Regions from separate parts of the Terrisporobacter hibernicus genome, predicted to be linked through region 2. Evidence: a T-box and tRNA genes for the amino acid it is inferred to sense, from the RefSeq annotation. Region 2 holds a T-box; the other holds one or more tRNA genes.

Region 1 (7,989 bases), 440 kb from region 2:
TCCTGGCTCAGGATGAACGCTGGCGGCGTGCCTAACACATGCAAGTCGAGCGATTTACTTCGGTAAAGAGCGGCGGACGGGTGAGTAACGCGTGGGTAACCTGCCTCATACACATGGATAACATACCGAAAGGTATGCTAATACAGGATAATATAAGAGATTCACATGGATTTTTTATCAAAGCTCCGGCGGTATGAGATGGACCCGCGTCTGATTAGCTAGTTGGTAAGGTAATGGCTTACCAAGGCGACGATCAGTAGCCGACCTGAGAGGGTGATCGGCCACATTGGAACTGAGACACGGTCCAAACTCCTACGGGAGGCAGCAGTGGGGAATATTGCACAATGGGCGAAAGCCTGATGCAGCAACGCCGCGTGAGTGATGAAGGCCTTCGGGTCGTAAAACTCTGTCCTCAAGGAAGATAATGACGGTACTTGAGGAGGAAGCCCCGGCTAACTACGTGCCAGCAGCCGCGGTAATACGTAGGGGGCTAGCGTTATCCGGATTTACTGGGCGTAAAGGGTGCGTAGGTGGTTTTTTAAGTCAGGAGTGAAAGGCTACGGCTCAACCGTAGTAAGCTCTTGAAACTGGAAAACTTGAGTGCAGGAGAGGAAAGTGGAATTCCTAGTGTAGCGGTGAAATGCGTAGATATTAGGAGGAACACCAGTAGCGAAGGCGGCTTTCTGGACTGTAACTGACACTGAGGCACGAAAGCGTGGGGAGCAAACAGGATTAGATACCCTGGTAGTCCACGCCGTAAACGATGAGTACTAGGTGTCGGGGGTTACCCCCCTCGGTGCCGCAGCTAACGCATTAAGTACTCCGCCTGGGGAGTACGCTCGCAAGAGTGAAACTCAAAGGAATTGACGGGGACCCGCACAAGTAGCGGAGCATGTGGTTTAATTCGAAGCAACGCGAAGAACCTTACCTAAGCTTGACATCCTTTTGACCGATGCCTAATCGCATTTTTCCTTCGGGGACAGAAGTGACAGGTGGTGCATGGTTGTCGTCAGCTCGTGTCGTGAGATGTTGGGTTAAGTCCCGCAACGAGCGCAACCCTTGCCTTTAGTTGCCAGCATTAAGTTGGGCACTCTAGAGGGACTGCCAGGGATAACCTGGAGGAAGGTGGGGATGACGTCAAATCATCATGCCCCTTATGCTTAGGGCTACACACGTGCTACAATGGGTGGTACAGAGGGCAGCCAAGTCGTGAGGCCGAGCTAATCCCTTAAAGCCATTCTCAGTTCGGATTGTAGGCTGAAACTCGCCTACATGAAGCTGGAGTTACTAGTAATCGCAGATCAGAATGCTGCGGTGAATGCGTTCCCGGGTCTTGTACACACCGCCCGTCACACCACGGAAGTTGGGGCGCCCGAAGCCACTTAGCTAACCCTTTTGGGAAGCGAGTGTCGAAGGTGAAATCAATAACTGGGGTGAAGTCGTAACAAGGTAGCCGTATCGGAAGGTGCGGCTGGATCACCTCCTTTCTAGGGAGAATTAACCTACTGTTTAATTTTGAGGGTTCTTTAACTCTTACAAAAAATATTGACGAAATTCGACAAAGTGATTATAATATATTTTGTTGAAAAAACATATGGGGTATAGCTCAGCTGGGAGAGCACCTGCCTTGCACGCAGGGGGTCAACGGTTCGATCCCGTTTATCTCCACCATTTGTACTTACTTGTTAAGTACCTAGTACTTTGAAAACTGCATAACATTTAGTGATATGACATTATATAAAGAAGAAGATAAACTTCTTAAAAATGTATCATATAAAGAAGATAACTTTTAAAAATATCAAGAATTAATAACTGGTCAAGTTATTAAGGGTGTAGGGCGAATGCCTTGGCACTAGGAGCTGATGAAGGACGCGATAAGCTGCGATAAGCTTGGGGGAGTTGCACGTAAACTGTGATCCCAAGATTTCCGAATGAGGAAACTCACTTAGAGTAATGTCTAAGTATCGTATAGTGAATACATAGCTATGCGAGGGGAACCCGGGGAACTGAAACATCTAAGTACCCGGAGGAAGAGAAAGAAATTCGATTCCGTAAGTAGCGGCGAGCGAACGCGGAACAGGCCAAACCAGTGAAGTTTTCTTCACTGGGGTTGCGGACATATCATAACAGAATCACTTATTCAAGACGAAGAGAGTTGGAAAGCTCCGCTATAAAGTGTAAAAGCCACGTAGTTTAAAGAATAAGACTCTAGATATGATCCAGAGTACCACGGGACACGTGAAACCCTGTGGGAAGCAGGAGGGACCATCCTCCAAGCCTAAATACTACCTAGTGACCGATAGCGTATAGTACCGTGAGGGAAAGGTGAAAAGAACCCCGGGAGGGGAGTGAAATAGAACCTGAAACCCTACACTTACAAGCTGTAGGAGCACATTATTTGTGTGACTGCGTACTTTTTGTAGAACGGGCCAACGAGTTACGTTACCTAGCAAGGTTAAGCACTTAAGGTGTGGAGCCGCAGCGAAAGCGAGTCTTAACTGGGCGTATAGTTAGTTGACGTAGACCCGAAACCGGGCGACCTATCCATGGGCAGGTTGAAGCGAAAGTAAAATTTCGTGGAGGACCGAACCCACGAGCGTTGAAAAGCTCGGGGATGACCTGTGGATAGCGGTGAAATTCCAATCGAGCCCGGAGATAGCTGGTTCTCTCCGAAATAGCTTTAGGGCTAGCCTCAAGATTTAGAGAAACGGGGTAGAGCACTGAATGTCCTAGGGGTATTGCACTTACCGAAGACTATCAAACTCCGAATACCGTATTCTTATGCTTGGGAGTCAGACTGTGGGTGATAAGATTCATAGTCAAAAGGGCAACAGCCCAGATCGTCAGCTAAGGTCCCTAAATGTACGTTAAGTGGTAAAGGATGTGGGATTGCACAGACAACCAGGATGTTGGCTTAGAAGCAGCCACTCATTTAAAGAGTGCGTAATAGCTCACTGGTCGAGTGATCCTGCGCCGAAAATTTCCGGGGCTAAAACGTACTACCGAAGCTACGGCATCATTTATGATGGGTAGGAGAGCTTTCTATACGGATTGAAGCATTACCGTAAGGAGATGTGGACTGTATAGAAGTGAGAATGTTGGCATGAGTAGCGAGATGTGGGTGAGAATCCCACAGGCCGTAAACCCAAGGTTTCCAGGGGAAGGTTCGTCCGCCCTGGGTTAGTCAGGACCTAAGCCGAGGCCGAAAGGCGTAGGTGATGGACAACAGGTTGATATTCCTGTACCACCAATAACCGTTTGAGAAATGGGATGACACAGTAGGATAAGCTAACCGCACTGTTGGTTATGTGCGGGCAAGTATTGAGGCAGTTCAGGTAGGCAAATCCGCCTGAATAATGCTGGGGTACGATGCGGAGCGAAATTTAGTAGCGAAGTAGCTGATTTCACACTGTCGAGAAAAGTCTCTATCGAGGTTAAAGGTGCCTGTACCGCAAACCGACACAGGTGGGTGAGGAGAGTATCCTAAGGCCAGCCAGAGAACTGTTGTTAAGGAACTCGGCAAAATGACCCCGTAACTTAGGGAGAAGGGGTGCCATGGAAACATGGCCGCAGAGAATAGGCCCAAGCGACTGTTTACCAAAAACATAGGTTTCTGCTAAGTCGCAAGACGATGTATAGGAGCTGACGCCTGCCCGGTGCTGGAAGGTTAAGGGGATCTGTTAGGGTAACCGAAGCAGTGAACTTAAGCCCCAGTAAACGGCGGCCGTAACTATAACGGTCCTAAGGTAGCGAAATTCCTTGTCGGGTAAGTTCCGACCCGCACGAAAGGCGTAACGATTTGGGCACTGTCTCAACAACAGACTGGGTGAAATTGTAATACCGGTGAAGATGCCGGTTACCTGCGACAGGACGGAAAGACCCCATGGAGCTTTACTGTAGCTTGACATTGAGTCTCGGTGCTACATGTACAGGATAGGTGGGAGGCTATGAAGCATGGACGTCAGTCTGTGTGGAGCCATCCTTGGGATACCACCCTTGTAGTACTGGGATTCTAACCAGCTGCCTTGAATCAGGTAGTGGGACACTGTCAGGTGGACAGTTTGACTGGGGCGGTCGCCTCCTAAAGAGTAACGGAGGCGCTCAAAGGTTCTCTCAGTACGGTCGGAAATCGTACGTAGAGTGTAAAGGCAGAAGAGAGCTTGATTGCAAGACATACAGGTCGAGCAAGGACGAAAGTCGGACTTAGTGATCCGGTGGTACCGCATGGAAGGGCCATCGCTCAACGGATAAAAGCTACCCTGGGGATAACAGGCTGATCTCCCCCAAGAGTCCACATCGACGGGGAGGTTTGGCACCTCGATGTCGGCTCATCACATCCTGGGGCTGTAGTAGGTCCCAAGGGTTGGGCTGTTCGCCCATTAAAGTGGTACGCGAGCTGGGTTCAGAACGTCGTGAGACAGTTCGGTCCCTATCCGTCGCAGGCGTAGGAAATTTGAGGAGACCTGTCCTTAGTACGAGAGGACCGGGATGGACGTACCGCTGGTGTACCAGTTGTTCTGCCAAGGGCATAGCTGGGTAGCTAAGTACGGAAAGGATAAGCGCTGAAAGCATCTAAGCGCGAAGCCTACTTCGAGATAAGATTTCCCACCGTAAGGTTAAGACCCCATGAAGACTACATGGTTGATAGGTCAGAGGTGGAAGTGTGGTAACATATGTAGCTTACTGATACTAATAGGTCGAGGACTTGACCAAAAAAATAATGGAAACATTAAATGTTAGCAGTTTTGAAAGTATTAAATTTTCAAAAAAATGCAGTAAAAAAGTTGACAATTATATACATAAATGTTATTATAATTCTTGTCTAAAGAAACAGTTAAAATTATGTGGTTATTATAGCAAAGAGGATACACCTGTTCCCATTCCGAACACAGAAGTTAAGCTCTTGAGCGGCGATGGTACTTGGGGGGCGACTCCCTGGGAGAGTAGCACGTAGCCACGTGATGTTCCAAGGTAGCTCAACGGTGGAGCACTCGGCTGTTAACCGATAGGTTGAGGGTTCGAGTCCCTCCCTTGGAGCCAAAGAACAAAATTAAAATAATATGGCTCATTGGTCAAGCGGTTAAGACACCGCCCTTTCACGGCGGTAACAGGGGTTCGATTCCCCTATGAGTCACCATTACGGGACCATAGCTCAGCTGGGAGAGCACCTGCCTTACAAGCAGGGGGTCACAGGTTCGAGCCCTGTTGGTCCCACCATTAAACATATAAATGCGGCCTGGTAGTTCAGTTGGTTAGAATGCCAGCCTGTCACGCTGGAGGTCGAGGGTTCGAACCCCTTCCAGGTCGCCATAAATATTTAACACTATGCTGGTGTGGCTCAACGGTAGAGCAGCTGACTTGTAATCAGCAGGTTGTAGGTTCGATTCCTATCACCAGCTCCAAAATTCTTAGGAGGATTTCCCGAGCGGCCAAAGGGGGCAGACTGTAAATCTGTTAGCGATGCTTTCGGTGGTTCGAATCCACCATCCTCCACCAAAGAAATATATGCGGGTGTAGCTCAATGGTAGAGTTCCGGCCTTCCAAGCCGGCTGTGAGGGTTCGATCCCCTTCACCCGCTCCATTTAAAATATGGGTGCATAGCTCAGCTGGATAGAGCAACGCCCTTCTAAGGCGTGTGTCCGGGGTTCGAATCCCTGTGCGCTCACCATATACTGGGGATTAGCCAAGTCGGTAAGGCACATGACTTTGACTCATGCATGCGTAGGTTCGAGTCCTGCATCCCCAGCCATATAAACATGACTCATTAGCTCAGTCGGTAGAGCACTTGACTTTTAATCAAGGTGTCCGGAGTTCGAATCTCCGATGGGTCACCATTAACCTGGAGAGGTGTCCGAGTGGTTTAAGGAGCTGGTCTTGAAAACCAGTGATGCTTAACGGCACCGTGGGTTCGAATCCCACCCTCTCCGCCAAAAACATGGAGAAGTACTCAAGTGGCTCAAGAGGATCCCCTGCTAAGGGATTAGGCTGGATTAAACCGGTGCGAGGGTTCGAATCCCTCCTTCTCCGCCAGTTTTTACGAGGTGTAGCGCAGTTTGGTAGCGCACTTGGTTTGGGACCATGGGGCCGGGGGTTCGAGTCCCTTCACCTCGACCAGAATAATATGGACCATTAGCTCAGTTGGTTAGAGCGCCCGGCTCATAACCGGTAGGTCTGGGGTTCGAGTCCCTGATGGTCCACCATATTTAATATAGGGGTGTAGCTCAGTTGGTAGAGCGTCGGTCTCCAAAACCGTGCGCCGGGGGTTCGAGTCCCTCCACCCCTGCCAGAAAAATTTTAAAAAGTATTTTACTAATTTATACTTCGAGGTGTAGCGCAGTTTGGTAGCGCACTTGGTTTGGGACCATGGGGCCGGGGGTTCGAGTCCCTTCACCTCGACCAAAATTAGGGCCTATAGCTCAGGTGGTTAGAGCGCACGCCTGATAAGCGTGAGGTCGCTGGTTCGAGTCCAGCTAGGCCCACCATTTGCCCAGATAGCTCAGTCGGTAGAGCAGGGGACTGAAAATCCCCGTGTCGGTGGTTCGATTCCGCCTCTGGGCACCACAAAGAACTTTGAAAATTAAACAGTAGGTTAACAATAAATTAATTCTTAAAGAATTAAACTGAAACAACAAACAAACCAAGCCAGATATTCAGATAATGATTAGTCTGAGCAATGGACAACTTTTTTATGAGAGTTTGATCCTGGCTCAGGATGAACGCTGGCGGCGTGCCTAACACATGCAAGTCGAGCGATTTACTTCGGTAAAGAGCGGCGGACGGGTGAGTAACGCGTGGGTAACCTGCCTCATACACATGGATAACATACCGAAAGGTATGCTAATACAGGATAATATAAGAGATTCACATGGATTTCTTATCAAAGCTCCGGCGGTATGAGATGGACCCGCGTCTGATTAGCTAGTTGGTAAGGTAATGGCTTACCAAGGCGACGATCAGTAGCCGACCTGAGAGGGTGATCGGCCACATTGGAACTGAGACACGGTCCAAACTCCTACGGGAGGCAGCAGTGGGGAATATTGCACAATGGGCGAAAGCCTGATGCAGCAACGCCGCGTGAGTGATGAAGGCCTTCGGGTCGTAAAACTCTGTCCTCAAGGAAGATAATGACGGTACTTGAGGAGGAAGCCCCGGCTAACTACGTGCCAGCAGCCGCGGTAATACGTAGGGGCTAGCGTTATCCGGATTTACTGGGCGTAAAGGGTGCGTAGGTGGTTTTTAAGTCAGGAGTGAAAGGCTACGGCTCAACCGTAGTAAGCTCTTGAAACTGGAAAACTTGAGTGCAGGAGAGGAAAGTGGAATTCCTAGTGTAGCGGTGAAATGCGTAGATATTAGGAGGAACACCAGTAGCGAAGGCGGCTTTCTGGACTGTAACTGACACTGAGGCACGAAAGCGTGGGGAGCAAACAGGATTAGATACCCTGGTAGTCCACGCCGTAAACGATGAGTACTAGGTGTCGGGGTTACCCCTCGGTGCCGCAGCTAACGCATTAAGTACTCCGCCTGGGGAGTACGCTCGCAAGAGTGAAACTCAAAGGAATTGACGGGGACCCGCACAAGTAGCGGAGCATGTGGTTTAATTCGAAGCAACGCGAAGAACCTTACCTAAGCTTGACATCCTTTTGACCGATGCCTAATCGCATTTTTCCTTCGGGGACAGAAGTGACAGGTGGTGCATGGTTGTCGTCAGCTCGTGTCGTGAGATGTTGGGTTAAGTCCCGCAACGAGCGCAACCCTTGCCTTTAGTTGCCAGCATTAAGTTGGGCACTCTAGAGGGACTGCCAGGGATAACCTGGAGGAAGGTGGGGATGACGTCAAATCATCATGCCCCTTATGCTTAGGGCTACACACGTGCTACAATGGGTGGTACAGAGGGCAGCCAAGTCGTGAGGCCGAGCTAATCCCTTAAAGCCATTCTCAGTTCGGATTGTAGGCTGAAACTCGCCTACATGAAGCTGGAGTTACTAGTAA
Region 2 (7,989 bases):
TAGCGGTTAACTGTGCAGCTATACCAGACAACCTATTGGAAAGTGAATTATTTGGGTATGAGGAAGGCGCATTTACAGGAGCTAAAAAAGGTGGAAAACTAGGTAAATTTGAACTGGCTCATAATGGTACTATATTTTTAGATGAAATAGGAGATATGAGTCTTCACTTACAAGGAAAACTTTTAAGAGTACTACAAGAAAGAGAGCTAGATAAAATTGGAGGAAAGTCCAATATATTTATTGATGTTAGAGTTATTGCAGCTACTAATAAAAATTTAGAAGAGTTAGTAAGAAATGGACAGTTTAGAGAAGATTTATATTATAGATTAAAAGTAATTCCTATAACTTTGCCAACTTTAAGAGAACGTAAAAGTGATATTCCTTTACTAATTGATTATATGATAAAAGAATATGCTCGCAAGCTAAATAAAGATGTAATAGGCATAGAAGAAGATGCTAGTAAGACATTGGTTGATTATACATGGCCAGGCAATGTTAGAGAGTTACAAAACATAATTGAATATAGCATAAATATGTCAAACTCAACCTTGTTAACTTTAGATATTATACCTAACAATATAAAATCAACATATTATGATGAAAAATCACATAAAGAAGAGGAAATAAGAACTTTAGAAGATTTAGAAAAAGAAGAAATAAGAAAAGCCTTTAATAAATATAAACATTATAAAAAGGACAAAGAATTAGTGGCAAAGGCCTTGGGTATATCTAGGGCTACATTATATAGAAAACTTGAAAAATATAACCTAATCTCAAAATGATACAAAAATCTCACTTTGAGATTTTTTTTGCTTATTTTGAGATTTATATAATTGTTTATAATTACATAACCTATAAAAGTATATAAATTTGGCTTGTTAATCTCATTTTTTTATTTTATTGAATTTTAAAAAAGTTGGCACGTAAATTGCTATATTATAATTTGAGAACAATATGAAAATAATAATTTATTTTAAATTACTAGGAGGATTATAAAATGAGAGATTTAAGAACGAATTTAGTTGATATATTAAAGGCTGAAGTAAAACCAGCAGTAGGGTGTACAGAGCCAGTTGCCGTAGCATTAGCTTGTGCAAAAGCAAAAGAGTTATTAGGAGAAGAAGTAGTAAAACATAAAGTATTAGTTAGCCCAAATGTTTACAAAAATGCAATGTGCGTTGGAATACCAGGAACTGATAGATTAGGATTAAAAATAGCTGTTGCTATGGGATTTGTTGGAGGAAAATCTGAGGACGGATTAACTTTATTAGAAGGATTAACTGATGAGCAAGTTAAAGAATCAGAAAGATATGTAGATGAAAATCCAATAAGTATAGAGCCTTTAGAGACTAAGGAAAAGGTTGTTATAGAAGTAAGATTAGAAGGAAAGAACAATACATCAAGAGTTATAATAAAAACTAAGCATGATAACTTTGTATTCTTACAAGCAAACGGCTTAGTATTATTAGATGAAGTGGACGGATTTGCAGAAAAAGCTGAAGCACAAACTACAGAGAAAAAAGAAAACATAATGGACACTATAACTATACAAGAAATAGTTGAAAATGTTGAAAATCTGAATTTAGAAGATATTAAATTCTTATTAGATGGTGTAACAATGAATATGGATATGGCAAAATACGGATTAGAAAATGAAATCGGTATAGGTGTTGGTAGAGGTATAAAAGAATCTATGGAAGAAGGATTATTAGGAGACGGAATAATGACAGAAGCTATGCTTTTAACAGCTGCAGCATCTGATGCAAGAATGGGTGGAGCAAAACTTCCTGTTATGAGTTCAAATGGATCTGGAAACCATGGATTAACAGCAATACTTCCAATAGTTGCTTATAGCTCAAAGTATCCACAAAGTGATGAAAAATTAGCAAAAGCTCTTGCAATATCTCACTTAGTAACTGCATATGTTAAAAACTTTACTGGAAGATTATCTGCTGTATGTGGATGTGGTGTAGCTGCATCAACTGGAGCAAGTGCAGGTATAGCTTGGTTAATGGACGGAAAGATTAATCATATATACGGAGCTATAGAAAATATGATAGCTGACTTAAGTGGTATGATTTGTGATGGTGCAAAAGCAGGATGCGCATTAAAATTATCTTCAGCAGCATCAGCAGCAGTTCAAAGTGCTGTTATAGCTAAACAAGGATATGCAGTACCACCACTAAATGGTATAGTTGGTACACAAGTTGAGCAATCTATACAAAACTTAGGTAGAGTTAGTGATAAAGGAATGCAAATAACAGACGAAATAATATTAAATGTAATGAATGATATGAATAAAGTTGACTAAAACTATCTTGCAAAAGAAGTTAATCTTTTATAAAATGGAAATATCATCATTTATTTAGGAGGTTAATCAATGGATATTGATAAAAAAGTATGGGAAGTTCTATGCTCGGAAGAACAATTAAAAGATAGAATCAAAGAATTAGGTAAAGAACTTTCAAAAGATTACCAAGGCAAGAAATTAATGGTTGTATCTCTATTAAAAGGTAGCTTCATTTTCTGCTCAGATTTAGTTAGAGCTTTAGATGTACCGGTAAGAATAGAATTTATGACAACTTCAAGTTATGGACATGGAACTGCTTCAAGTGGAAGAGTTCAAATCGTTAATGACATAAAGTCTGATTTAGAGGGATATGATGTATTAGTTGTTGATGATATAACAGATTCAGCACATACTATGAACCATGTAATGAATCATTTAAAATCTAAAAATCCAGCAAGTATAAAATGTTGTGTATTATTAGATAAACCAAGTAGAAGAGAAGTAGATTTAGTACCTGATTACTGCGGATTTACAATTGAAGATAAATTTGTTGTAGGTTACGGATTAAACTATGGTGACTATTATAGAAATATACCATATGTATTTGTAGTAACAGATAAAGATAGATAGTAAGATGAAAGGGTGTAACAAAAATGTTACACCCTTGAATTTTGTCTAAATTTGTTAATGATAGGTCAATGTGTTTGAAGGATTTATTTAGTGTCTAATTTTTCTATTCTATAACCAATTTCTTTATTGGCAAGCTTATAACTTTCTTTAATCATATTGTCAGTGTCCATATGATTATCAAATAAAACATCTATGGTAAGTTGATTCCTTTGGTGAAAATATTTTTCTAGTAGAAGTTCTTCCAAGTATTTTTGCGTTTTTAAATTACCTTCGTGCATTATATGTTTTACATCAAATCCCTCTTTAAGTAATTCTTTTCCAACTAATATGCCACGAGGGCATCTTATAGGTTCTTGCATGGCACCAAGTAAGACTATTTTATAACCTTTGATGCAACCTATTTTTAATCTTTGTATACCTTTCTTAAAATCATCTTCTAATATAACTTTAGCAAAATCTGCATATCCTTCATTGTTATAACTTGCTCTAGTTTTTCTCCTAGCACCAAACTCATCAGCCATATAGATATAGGTATAGCCTAACCTTTTTAAGTTTGTTTGAAAAAAGTCTTTGTTATATTGAGTATTGTACTTTGAATATGGGATAGCTCTTATATCAACTACACAATCTATATTGTATTTCTTTAATATTTCTATAAATTTATCAAAAGGGTAATTAGAATGACCTAATGTATATATTTCCATTTCAATCACTTCCTTGTTATGTATTTAGTTATATAAAATTATAATACCCTAATTTTAATGTGATACGTAATATAATATTTAAGTTATAAAGTTAATGAAGAGCAATTTTAACCTAATATATTTATGAAATACAAAAAAATGAATTTTTATTGTAAACAATGGAAATACTGATTAATAATATATAATAAGTAAATTTATTGACATTTAAATTAAAAGATAATAAGATTAAGATAGAAAACCATATAATAAATCCCATGATAAGGAAGAGTAGTTAAATTAAGATTCGATATAGAGAGTTGAGGATGGTGGAATCTCAACAAGAAAGATTTGATGAATGGACCTTTTAGGAGTAAATTGAAATCAGTTGAGAGTAGACTTTACCGTGAATTGCACGTTACAGCAGTTGAGGTATGCTAGTACCAAGAATTAAGAGGTGTATTTTATAGTACACAATTTAGGTGGCAACGCGGATATAACACTCCGTCCTATAGTTTTAGGACGGAGTTTTTTAATTATAGAGAATACTGAAAACTATAAATATCATAAGGAGATGAAGAAATGAGTAAAAAAATAATATTAACAGGAGATAGACCTACAGGAAAACTTCATTTAGGTCATTATACAGGTTCATTAAAAAACAGGGTAGCATTACAAAATTCAGGACTATACGATATGTTTGTTATGATAGCTGACCAACAAGCTTTAACAGATAATGCAAAAAATCCAGAAAAAATAATAAATAGTGTGATGGAAGTTACTAAGGACTACTTAGCAGTAGGATTAGACCCAGAGAAAACAAATATATTTATACAATCACAAATACCGGAGTTAGCAGAGCTTACAGTGTATTACTTAAACTTAGTTACAGTAGCAAGACTTAGTAGAAATCCTACAGTTAAGGATGAAATAAAACAAAAAGGATTTGGAGAAGGAATACCAGCAGGATTTTTCGTTTACCCAGTGAGTCAGGTAGCTGATATAACAGCTTTTAAAGCTGATTTAGTTCCAGTAGGTAACGATCAAAAACCAATGATAGAGCAAACTAGAGAGATTGTAAGAAGCTTTAACAACACATATGGTGAATTGTTAGTTGAACCAGAAGGAATGTATCCAGAAGGAATAGAAGGAAGAATGCCAGGAATAGATGGTAAGGCTAAAATGAGTAAATCATTAGGAAATGCAATATATTTAAGTGATGACGAAGAAACAGTTAAAAAGAAAGTTATGAGTATGTTTACAGATCCTAATCATATAAGAGTTGAAGATCCAGGATGCGTTGAAAATAATACAGTTTTCACTTATTTAGACGCTTTCTGTACAGATAAGGCTTACGTAGAAGAGTTAAAAGCCCACTACACAAGAGGTGGTCTTGGAGATGTTAAAGTAAAAAGATACTTAAACGAAGTGCTTCAAGCTGAGTTAGCTCCAATAAGAGCGAGAAGAGCTGAACTGGAAAAAGACAAAGCATATTTATATGAAGTATTAAAAAAAGGTAGCGAAAATGCTAGAGAAGTAGCGGCTCAGACTTTAAAAGAAGTAAGAGAAGCTATGGGAATAGAATACTTTAAAGGTTTATAAGAATAGATAAAAAGGCGTTGTTTATTAGCAATGCCTTTTATTTTTTTGTAATTACGTCCTTCATTATGATAATATAAGTATAGTGGAAATATTAAATATAATGTTAAATTATAAAAAATAAAGTTTATATATTCATATTTATATAAATGAAATCATATTGTATAATTTTTATATTAAATAAAAAAAGAGGAAGGTAGTATGAAAATATTTAATCAATTAGGAATAATATTTGGAATATGGGCAGGAGGAGAATTAATAAGCTCTTTATGTAGTGATTTTATTAAAATACCTGGAACAATAGTAGGAATGATCATTTTATTTCTATTGCTTCAATTTAAAATAATAAAAGAAGAAACAATTAAAGAAGTATCAGATTTTTTACTTAATAACATGGCTCTATTTTTTGTGCCAGCAGGTGTATCTCTTATAAACTCTTTAGGTTTAATAGGAGAAAATATGGTTGTTTTATTATTGAGCGTAACTGCTGCAACTATGATTATTATGTTTGTAACGGGTAAAACGGTAGATATTATGATTCATAAAAAGCAAGTTGGAGTAGAGGAAGAAGAATCAGACGAGGAAAGATTCGCATAGTAGAGGGATAGGAGATAATCAATGGAGCAGATATTAAATACACAATTATTTGGACTTGTAACAATTTTAGCTTTTTATAATATAGGTTTATTTATACAGAAAAAAGCAAAAAAACCTATATTTAATGGTTTATTAATATGCATAATACTAATTATATTATTTTTAAAAATTACAAATATACCTTATGAAAGCTTTAAGATAGGTGCAGATATAATGAATTTTATGTTAGGGCCTGTTACAGTGGTTTTAGCAGTACCACTTTACAGACAGTTTGATTTATTTAAAAAGCATTTTAAAGAAATTCTTATTGGAATTGTAGTAGGAGTAGTAACTTCTTTTATAATAATAACTATTATAGGAAAATTAACTTTAACAAATAACGAGATAGTTTACTCTATTTTACCAAAATCAATTACAACACCAATGGGAATATCATTAGTCAATGCACTAGGTGGAGTGGAATCTATAACTGTTGTTTGTATAATTGCAACAGGTATATTTGGAAATATATTAGGGGATTTAGTATTAAAAATAGGTAAGATAAAGCACCCTGTGTCAAAAGGAATAGCGCTAGGTACGGCAGCTCATGCTATGGGTACAAGTAAGGCTCTAGAAATGGGCGAGGTGGAAGGTGCTATGTCATCTCTATCTATAGGTATTTGTGGTGTTTTAACAGTTATGTTAGTACCTATATTAATGAATTTTGCAGGATAAGATTATATTTAAAGTGTTTTAATTTGGATATAAAAAGGAATAAGTTGAAAGATCAATAAGCATAGAATTTTGGTTAAATAAAAGCCCCTTTATGGCAACGGTTAAAATATAATCGTAGTCGAAAGGTGCTTTTTTTATATAGCAAATATTTATCTTCTAATTTTGTTTAAAGTACCATTAGCACTACTATTTGCATATCTATACACAACTTACCAATCTATTATGACTAATCAAATTTTTTAGGTTTTCATTATACTATATGACTTATTTAGATTAATTCCCAGGTGAATATTATAAAAGCTAAAAATGCAGCATTTGTTATCACAAAATGATAAATTTCGACAAGGGTTATATATTATACTTTATATTGTAGAAATCATATTATTAATAAATAGAGGAGAATTGAGCAATGTCAAAAATGATACAATGTAAATCTTGTTCTAAAGAAGTAGCATCTAATGAAAAGTTTTGCCCAGGATGTGGAGCAAAAAATAAGAAACCAATATATAAAAGACCTTGGTTTATAGTAATAGCATTCTTTGTAATAGTTGGAGCAATAGGTTCAGCAGGTGGTGGAGATTCAACTAAAACAAATAGTGTGACAACTGGAACTGAACAGAAAATTAGTAAGAATCAAAAAACAGAAGAAAATGCTTCAGTAGAAGAAAAAACAAAAGAAGATGCTTCAGTAGAAGAAAAAGTGGAAGAAGATGTTCCAACAGAATATAAGTCTGCATTGGAAAAAGCCAAAATATATAGTGATACTATGAATATGTCTAAGGCTGGATTATATGACCAACTAACATCAGAGTATGGAGAAAAGTTTTCAAAAAAAGCTGCTAAATATGCTATAGATAATGTAGACGCAAATTGGAAGGAAAATGCATTGAAAAAAGCAAAAACATATCAAGAAAGCATGGCTATGTCTCCAAAAGCAATTTATGACCAATTAACATCAGAATATGGAGAAAAATTTACAAAAAAACAAGCCAAGTATGCTATAGACAATCTGGAGTAATATATTGTAAAAAAGAACTTAAGCACCTAGTATAAAAACTAGGTGCTTTTTGTAGTATTATAAATAACTATTAAATCTTTTATTAAATTTATTTTTAGATTAATCTAGTTTTCTTAAATCTTCCATAACCTTTGTTTTATCAGCAGTTTTTTCATCTTTATTCTTAATTATTCTAGCAGGAGAGCCAGCTACTACAACACCTGGAGGAACATCTTTTGTAACAACAGAACCTGCAGCAACAACAGAACCTTTACCAACTCTGACGCCTTCAAGAATAACTGAATTTGCGCCTATTAATACATCATCTTCGATTATAACAGGAGTAGCAGAAGGTGGCTCAAGAACACCAGCAACAACAGAACAAGCCCCAAGGTGTACATTTCTACCAAGCATTCCCCTAGCACCTATTACAGCATTCATGTCTACCATAGACCCTTCTCCAACAACGGCACCTATGTTTA

Evidence for each region. The T-box of region 2 lies ahead of trpS (tryptophan--tRNA ligase). A T-box ahead of a tRNA ligase gene usually reads a tRNA of that ligase, here a tRNA-Trp.
Region 1: it encodes a tRNA-Trp, which carries the amino acid that the T-box ahead of trpS (tryptophan--tRNA ligase) is inferred to sense. The anticodon was not compared.

Annotation. Positions count from the first base shown of each region.
Region 1 is NZ_CP081135.1:1,985,137-1,993,125, forward strand. Features, by position in the region: rRNA gene JW646_RS09850 (16S ribosomal RNA) at 1-1,487, shown strand, start outside; rRNA gene JW646_RS09855 (23S ribosomal RNA) at 1,815-4,713, shown strand; rRNA gene rrf (5S ribosomal RNA) at 4,844-4,960, shown strand; tRNA gene JW646_RS09865 (tRNA-Asn) at 4,966-5,040, shown strand; tRNA gene JW646_RS09870 (tRNA-Glu) at 5,063-5,137, shown strand; tRNA gene JW646_RS09875 (tRNA-Val) at 5,142-5,217, shown strand; tRNA gene JW646_RS09880 (tRNA-Asp) at 5,234-5,310, shown strand; tRNA gene JW646_RS09885 (tRNA-Thr) at 5,328-5,402, shown strand; tRNA gene JW646_RS09890 (tRNA-Tyr) at 5,412-5,496, shown strand; tRNA gene JW646_RS09895 (tRNA-Gly) at 5,508-5,581, shown strand; tRNA gene JW646_RS09900 (tRNA-Arg) at 5,592-5,668, shown strand; tRNA gene JW646_RS09905 (tRNA-Gln) at 5,674-5,749, shown strand; tRNA gene JW646_RS09910 (tRNA-Lys) at 5,759-5,834, shown strand; tRNA gene JW646_RS09915 (tRNA-Ser) at 5,842-5,930, shown strand; tRNA gene JW646_RS09920 (tRNA-Ser) at 5,938-6,030, shown strand; tRNA gene JW646_RS09925 (tRNA-Pro) at 6,038-6,114, shown strand; tRNA gene JW646_RS09930 (tRNA-Ile) at 6,124-6,200, shown strand; tRNA gene JW646_RS09935 (tRNA-Trp) at 6,211-6,286, shown strand; tRNA gene JW646_RS09940 (tRNA-Pro) at 6,323-6,399, shown strand; tRNA gene JW646_RS09945 (tRNA-Ile) at 6,406-6,482, shown strand; tRNA gene JW646_RS09950 (tRNA-Phe) at 6,486-6,561, shown strand; rRNA gene JW646_RS09955 (16S ribosomal RNA) at 6,685-7,989, shown strand, end outside.
Region 2 is NZ_CP081135.1:1,546,831-1,554,819, reverse strand. Features, by position in the region: gene JW646_RS07490 (sigma-54 interaction domain-containing protein) at 1-782, shown strand, start outside; gene JW646_RS07485 (L-cysteine desulfidase family protein) at 998-2,311, shown strand; gene hpt (hypoxanthine phosphoribosyltransferase) at 2,381-2,920, shown strand; gene JW646_RS07475 (DUF488 domain-containing protein) at 3,004-3,624, opposite strand; T-box leader at 3,870-4,115, shown strand; gene trpS (tryptophan--tRNA ligase) at 4,183-5,202, shown strand; gene JW646_RS07465 (CidA/LrgA family protein) at 5,401-5,796, shown strand; gene JW646_RS07460 (LrgB family protein) at 5,818-6,510, shown strand; gene JW646_RS07455 (Ltp family lipoprotein) at 6,920-7,528, shown strand; gene dapD (2,3,4,5-tetrahydropyridine-2,6-dicarboxylate N-acetyltransferase) at 7,628-7,989, opposite strand, start outside.